DNA from 3 places in the Solibacillus sp. FSL R7-0668 genome. Region 2 is predicted to be linked to each of the others. Evidence: a T-box and tRNA genes for the amino acid it is inferred to sense, from the RefSeq annotation. Region 2 holds a T-box; the other regions hold tRNA genes.
The links. The T-box of region 2 lies ahead of leuS (leucine--tRNA ligase). A T-box ahead of a tRNA ligase gene usually reads a tRNA of that ligase, here a tRNA-Leu.
Positions count from the first base shown of each region.

Region 1 (2,237 bases), 810 kb from region 2:
AGCTGTCCTTAGTACGAGAGGACCGGGATGGACACACCGCTGGTGTACCAGTTGTCTTGCCAAAGGCATCGCTGGGTAGCTATGTGTGGACGGGATAAGTGCTGAAAGCATCTAAGCATGAAGCCCCCCTCAAGATGAGATTTCCCATTACGCAAGTAAGTAAGACCCCTGAAAGACGATCAGGTAGATAGGTTCGAGGTGGAAGTGTGGCGACACATGTAGCTGACGAATACTAATCGGTCGAGGACTTAACCACATGTTTACGAACATCAATGAAACGTTTATCCAGTTTTGAAAGAATGAATTCTTTCAAACCAATAAGTGAAGTGATGATGGCAAAGAGGTCACACCTGTTCCCATACCGAACACAGAAGTTAAGCTCTTTAGCGCCGATGGTAGTTGGGGGTTTCCCCCTGTGAGAGTAGGACGTCGCTTCGCTTATTTTTTTTAATGCTTCAATAAGTAATATATGTCGGAGGGGTAGCGAAGTGGCTAAACGCGGCGGACTGTAAATCCGCTCCTTAGGGTTCGGCGGTTCGAATCCGTCCCCCTCCACCATTTTTATTTTATAGGGGCATAGTTTAAAGGTAGAACTACGGTCTCCAAAACCGTCAGTGTGGGTTCGATTCCTACTGCCCCTGCCAATCTTTAAATAATAATGGCGGTTGTGGCGAAGTGGTTAACGCACCTGATTGTGGTTCAGGCATTCGTGGGTTCGATTCCCATCAGTCGCCCCATTTAAAATTTAAGTTAATACCTTTGGGGTATAGCCAAGCGGTAAGGCAACGGATTTTGATTCCGTCATGCCCTGGTTCGAATCCAGGTACCCCAGCCATTTTCTCATTTAGAGAGCCATTAGCTCAGTCGGTAGAGCATCTGACTTTTAATCAGAGGGTCGAAGGTTCGAGTCCTTCATGGCTCACCAGTTTATAATCATATACATTGTCAGAATATAAATTCTAAGCATTTTATAGAAGTAGTTTAGAGATATTGAAATCGTACTTTAATTTAAAATGCCGGGGTGGCGGAACTGGCAGACGCACAGGACTTAAAATCCTGCGGTGAGTGATCACCGTGCCGGTTCGATTCCGGCCCTCGGCACCATTTTTATACGCGCCCGTAGCTCAATTGGATAGAGCGTCTGACTACGGATCAGAAGGTTATGGGTTCGACTCCTGTCGGGCGCGCCATATAAATTTTTAAAATGACAGAGCGGAATGTAGCTCAGCTTGGTAGAGCACTTGGTTTGGGACCAAGGGGTCGTAGGTTCGAATCCTGTCATTCCGACCATTACAATGGGGCCTTAGCTCAGCTGGGAGAGCGCCTGCCTTGCACGCAGGAGGTCAGCGGTTCGATCCCGCTAGGCTCCACCATTTAATTTTTATATCAATCATGGCTACCTAGCTCAGCTGGCTAGAGCATTCGGTTCATACCCGAAAGGTCGTGGGTTCGACTCCCTCGGTAGCCACTTTAATATGTCGGAGGTATACCCAAGTTCGGCTGAAGGGATCGGTCTTGAAAACCGACAGGCGGGTAAGACCGCGCGGGGGTTCGAATCCCTCTACCTCCTCCATTTTAATTAAATAGTTGTAATAAAGTGATATTATTATCGCGGGGTGGAGCAAATCGCTAAACGAAGGTAGCGATTAGCAGCAGCTTCAAAGAAGTAGCTGCCAACCAAGTAGAGCGCGATGATACAATAAGACAAAGTAATACAATTATCGCGGGGTGGAGCAGTGGTAGCTCGTCGGGCTCATAACCCGAAGGTCGCAGGTTCAAGTCCTGTCCCCGCAACCAAATGGTCCCGTGGTGTAGCGGTTAACATGCCTGCCTGTCACGCAGGAGATCGCCGGTTCGATCCCGGTCGGGACCGCCATTTGTGGGTTTGTAGCTCAGTTGGTAGAGCATTAGATTGAAGCTCTAAGTGTCGGCGGTTCGATTCCGTCCAAACCCACCATATGCGGGTGTAGTTTAGTGGTAAAACCTCAGCCTTCCAAGCTGATGTTGTCGGTTCGATTCCGATCACCCGCTCCAGTTTTATATAGGGCCTATAGCTCAGCTGGTTAGAGCGCACGCCTGATAAGCGTGAGGTCGATGGTTCGAGTCCATTTAGGCCCACCATATAAATTATTCCGAAGTAGCTCAGTTGGTAGAGCATCCGGCTGTTAACCGGCAGGTCGCAGGTTCGAGTCCTGCCTTCGGAGCCATTGCATGGCCCGTTGGTCAAGTGGTTAAGA
Region 1 covers NZ_JBBOUU010000001.1:3,747,995-3,750,231, reverse strand. The annotation lists rRNA gene MKX47_RS18800 (23S ribosomal RNA) at 1-256, shown strand, start outside; rRNA gene rrf (5S ribosomal RNA) at 323-438, shown strand; tRNA gene MKX47_RS18790 (tRNA-Tyr) at 475-558, shown strand; tRNA gene MKX47_RS18785 (tRNA-Trp) at 571-644, shown strand; tRNA gene MKX47_RS18780 (tRNA-His) at 662-737, shown strand; tRNA gene MKX47_RS18775 (tRNA-Gln) at 761-835, shown strand; tRNA gene MKX47_RS18770 (tRNA-Lys) at 850-925, shown strand; tRNA gene MKX47_RS18765 (tRNA-Leu) at 1,016-1,104, shown strand; tRNA gene MKX47_RS18760 (tRNA-Arg) at 1,114-1,190, shown strand; tRNA gene MKX47_RS18755 (tRNA-Pro) at 1,214-1,290, shown strand; tRNA gene MKX47_RS18750 (tRNA-Ala) at 1,298-1,373, shown strand; tRNA gene MKX47_RS18745 (tRNA-Met) at 1,395-1,468, shown strand; tRNA gene MKX47_RS18740 (tRNA-Ser) at 1,481-1,573, shown strand; tRNA gene MKX47_RS18735 (tRNA-Met) at 1,723-1,797, shown strand; tRNA gene MKX47_RS18730 (tRNA-Asp) at 1,801-1,876, shown strand; tRNA gene MKX47_RS18725 (tRNA-Phe) at 1,882-1,957, shown strand; tRNA gene MKX47_RS18720 (tRNA-Gly) at 1,961-2,034, shown strand; tRNA gene MKX47_RS18715 (tRNA-Ile) at 2,045-2,121, shown strand; tRNA gene MKX47_RS18710 (tRNA-Asn) at 2,132-2,207, shown strand; tRNA gene MKX47_RS18705 (tRNA-Glu) at 2,214-2,237, shown strand, end outside.
Region 1: it encodes a tRNA-Leu, which carries the amino acid that the T-box ahead of leuS (leucine--tRNA ligase) is inferred to sense. The anticodon was not compared.

Region 2 (2,237 bases):
TGGGGTTGTGCTCAATTTAGGGTCGATTTCGTTATTAACGTTTTGGCATGATTGGCCACAGTATGTCATCTTTTTAGCGATGCTTGGCTTTAGTGGCGGGATTGTTTATCCTGCACTTTATGCAATTGCTGGAAGTGCTTGGCCAGAAGGTGGAAGAAAAGCATTTAATTCCATTTTCTTAGCGAATAATGTTGGGGTAGCAATCGGACCGGCATTAGCGGGAATTATCGCAGATTTTCAATTTGAGTATGTGTTTTATGCAAATTTAACGTTTTATGCTCTGTTTTTAATTCTTGTCGTCACAGCCTTTAAACGTTTTGATACGAATCAAGTGACAACCAAGTCAATTGCCAATGAAGCACGTGATCGAGAGAAGGGGCCAATTTTAGCCATTGCGATTTTAAGTATTTCCCTTATTATTTGTTGGTTAAGCTATTCGCAATGGAGCGCAACGATTTCATCTTATACACAAGGGCTAGGGATGAGTTTGTCACAATATAGCCTATTATGGACAATTAATGGTTTCTTAATCGTGGCGGTTCAACCAATTATTAAGCCACTTATTACACGCTGGGAAAAGAAAATTAAGCATCAGCTTGTACTTGGCTTGGTATTAATGTCGGCATCATTTGGTGTTGTCTATTTTGCACAGGATTTTAAAATGTTTGTCGCAGCGATGGTTATTTTAACATTTGGTGAGGTGTTCTTTACGCCAGTGATTCCGCTTATTGCTAATAAACTTGCTCCACAGGGACAGCAGGGCTTTTATCAGGGCTTAGTAAACAGCGCTTCAACAGTTGGACGCATGATTGGTCCGGTATTAGGTGGGTTTATGGTAGACATGTATGGCATGCAAGTGCTCATGCTGTTTTTAGCCATCTTTATATTAGTGGCGATTATCCCATGCTTAGTTTATGACCGAGCCTTGAAGGATGCGTAAAACTCCCTCTTGTACTTTTTGGCGCAATCCATTAGAATGAATGAAATAATATAAATTGAACTGTGATGAGGAATAGTAGATGGCTTCACTTTTTAGAGAGCTAGCGGTCGGTGTAAGCTAGTAAGTGATAAATTGAACTCGCCTCGGAGTATGCTTTGCTGAACACTTAGTAAGTGAAGCCGTGTATTCGCGTTAAGAATTTACAAGCTGAGTGCTGTGTCACTAATTTGGGTGGTACCGCGGGAGTTTAACAATTATCTCTCGTCCCTGTCTTTTATAAGATAGGGGCGGGATTTTTTTATTGTTCAAATATTCAGTTAATTTTTGTGCGAATTAGAAATACTTCCTAACAGAGCAATCAATCGTATTTAAAGGAGGAAATTATTGTGAGCTTTAATCATCAGCAAATCGAAAAAAAATGGCAAGAGTTTTGGGCTGAAAACAAAACATTCAAAACAGAAAATGAAGTCGACAAACCGAAGTTCTATGCTTTAGACATGTTCCCATATCCATCAGGTGCAGGTCTTCACGTAGGTCATCCAGAAGGTTACACAGCGACAGATATCCTTTCACGCTTCAAACGTATGCAGGGCTACAACGTACTGCATCCAATGGGCTGGGATGCGTTTGGTCTACCAGCAGAGCAATACGCACTAGATACAGGGAATGACCCAGCAGAATTCACGGCTAAAAACATCGAGACGTTTAAGCGTCAAATTAACGAATTAGGCTTTTCTTATGACTGGGACCGTGAAATTAACACGACAGATCCTTCCTATTACAAATGGACGCAATGGATTTTCACGAAATTAGTGGAAATGGATTTAGCCTATGTCGATGAAATCGCTGTAAACTGGTGTGAAGCATTAGGGACAGTGCTTGCGAATGAAGAAGTAATCGATGGTCTTTCAGAGCGTGGTGGTCATCCAGTCGTGCGTAAACCGATGCGCCAATGGGTACTACGTATTACAAAGTACGCAGATCGTTTAGTAGACGATTTAGAAGATGTAGATTGGCCAGAGTCAATTAAAGAAATGCAACGCAACTGGATTGGTCGTTCTGAAGGGGCTCAAGTGAAATTCACAATTGCCGATACAGACAAAACATTCGAAGTCTTTACAACACGTCCGGATACATTATTTGGTGCTACTTACTGTGTATTAGCGCCAGAGCATAAATTTGTATCTGACATTACAACACCAGAACAAAAAGAGGCAGTAGAAGCTTATTTAGAAAAAGTTTCTCTAAAATCAGACCTAGAACGTACTGATTTAGCGAAAGAAAAAACAGGGGTATT
Region 2 covers NZ_JBBOUU010000001.1:2,936,057-2,938,293, reverse strand. The annotation lists gene MKX47_RS14600 (MDR family MFS transporter) at 1-940, shown strand, start outside; T-box leader at 994-1,212, shown strand; gene leuS (leucine--tRNA ligase) at 1,327-2,237, shown strand, end outside.

Region 3 (2,237 bases), 390 kb from region 2:
TCAGCTATCTCTCTTACTCTGGGTAGTACCGGTACATCCGATTTATTGATGCGTAATCCAACATTGCTTCCTTTTGCCATTTCTGAAGCATGGCCTAAAAGACCAAACCCAGTAACATCCGTACAAGCGTGTATTTCATAAGGCTCCATTATTTCAGCAGCCACCTTATTTAAAGTTGCCATTACTTTTGTAACTCGTTCAATTTCGTCATTTTGTAAAAGACCATTTTTTATTGCAGAGCTTAAAATTCCTACACCAATGGGTTTAGTTAAAATTAATTTATCTCCTACTTTTGCGTGACTATTAGCTCGTACCTTTTCAGGGTGAACCATACCAGTCACTGCTAAACCAAATTTTGGCTCTTTATCATCAATAGAATGTCCACCAATTAACGCAACATTTGCTTCAGCAAGTTTATCAGCAGCCCCTCTTAAAATATCAGCTAATATACTCTTATCTAGCTTAGAAATAGGAAATGCAACAATATTTAGAGCTGTTATTGGTTTACCACCCATTGCATAAATATCACTAATCGCATTTGCTGCTGCAATTTGTCCAAAAGAATATGGATCATCAACAATTGGTGTAAAGAAATCAAGAGTTTGCACAATCGCTAAATCATCTGTTAAACGATATACCCCTGCATCATCACTTGTTTCTAATCCAACTAATACATTTGAGTTAGGAACAGCGGGTGGCAGCATACGAATGACTTGAGCTAAATCAGATGGTCCAATTTTACACCCGCAACCTCCTTTTGTCGTTAAAGTTGTTAATTTTATTTTTTCAGACTGTGTCATGAGACACCAACCCTTTCAATGTTAATTTATATACCTCTCTATTATAGATCAATCAAACTAATAATTTGAAAATATCTGTTTTACTCGAATTAATAGTTTGATTTCGAGTAAAACAGAAAAAGGTTCACAAACATTGATATATCAATGTTTGTGAACCTCCTAGAAATTCTTATCCCAACAGAAAATCTAATAATACCGATAGTCGGGGTCGAACCGACACTCCAGAAGGAACCGGATTTTGAGTCCGGCGCGTCTGCCAATTCCGCCATATCGGCAAAAAGGGTAAAAAAAAACCGGATTAACCGATTCAATTAAAAATATGGAGGCGGCAACCGGATTTGAACCGGTGGTAAAGGTGTTGCAGACCTGTGCCTTACCACTTGGCTATGCCGCCATATTATGGAGCGGAAGACGAGGTTCGAACTCGCGACCCCCACCTTGGCAAGGTGGTGTTCTACCACTGAACTACTTCCGCAAATGAATGGCTGGGGTACCTGGATTCGAACCAGGGCATGACGGAATCAAAATCCGTTGCCTTACCGCTTGGCTATACCCCAACGTTTTATGGGGCGACTGATGGGAATCGAACCCACGAATGCCGGAACCACAATCCGGTGCGTTAACCACTTCGCCACAATCGCCATTATATTATATATAATAAACTAAAAAAATGAATGGGGCGACTGAAGGGAATCGAACCCTCGAGTGCCGGAACCACAATCCGGTGCGTTAACCACTTCGCCACAATCGCCATTGTATTTAGTTTAAATATTAAATTTGGCAGGGGCAGTAGGAATCGAACCCACACTGACGGTTTTGGAGACCGTAGTTCTACCTTTAAACTATGCCCCTAAAAAATAGATGGTGGTGGGGGACGGATTCGAACCGCCGAACCCTAAGGAGCGGATTTACAGTCCGCCGCGTTTAGCCACTTCGCTACCCCACCGAGTAATGGTGCCGGCGAAAGGAGTCGAACCCTCGACCTACTGATTACAAGTCAGTTGCTCTACCAACTGAGCTACACCGGCAAAAAATATGGTGGGTTTGGACGGAATCGAACCGCCGACACTTAGAGCTTCAATCTAATGCTCTACCAACTGAGCTACAAACCCATTTATGTATAAATTTTCAAAAATGGCGGTCCCGACCGGGATCGAACCGGCGATCTCCTGCGTGACAGGCAGGCATGTTAACCGCTACACCACGGGACCATTTGGTTGCGGGGACAGGACTTGAACCTGCGACCTTCGGGTTATGAGCCCGACGAGCTACCACTGCTCCACCCCGCGATAATAGTATTACTTATTCTTATTGTACCATCACGTTCTACTTAGTTGGCAGCTACTTCTTTGAAGCTGCTGCTAATCGCTATCTTCGTTTAGCGATTTGCTCCACCCCGCGATAATACTATGAAAATATGGTGGAGGATGACGGGCT
Region 3 covers NZ_JBBOUU010000001.1:3,323,771-3,326,007, forward strand. The annotation lists gene selD (selenide, water dikinase SelD) at 1-800, opposite strand, end outside; tRNA gene MKX47_RS16580 (tRNA-Leu) at 994-1,075, opposite strand; tRNA gene MKX47_RS16585 (tRNA-Cys) at 1,121-1,194, opposite strand; tRNA gene MKX47_RS16590 (tRNA-Gly) at 1,201-1,275, opposite strand; tRNA gene MKX47_RS16595 (tRNA-Gln) at 1,283-1,357, opposite strand; tRNA gene MKX47_RS16600 (tRNA-His) at 1,366-1,441, opposite strand; tRNA gene MKX47_RS16605 (tRNA-His) at 1,476-1,551, opposite strand; tRNA gene MKX47_RS16610 (tRNA-Trp) at 1,579-1,652, opposite strand; tRNA gene MKX47_RS16615 (tRNA-Tyr) at 1,663-1,746, opposite strand; tRNA gene MKX47_RS16620 (tRNA-Thr) at 1,753-1,828, opposite strand; tRNA gene MKX47_RS16625 (tRNA-Phe) at 1,837-1,912, opposite strand; tRNA gene MKX47_RS16630 (tRNA-Asp) at 1,936-2,011, opposite strand; tRNA gene MKX47_RS16635 (tRNA-Met) at 2,015-2,089, opposite strand; tRNA gene MKX47_RS16640 (tRNA-Val) at 2,219-2,237, opposite strand, start outside.
Region 3: it encodes a tRNA-Leu, which carries the amino acid that the T-box ahead of leuS (leucine--tRNA ligase) is inferred to sense. The anticodon was not compared.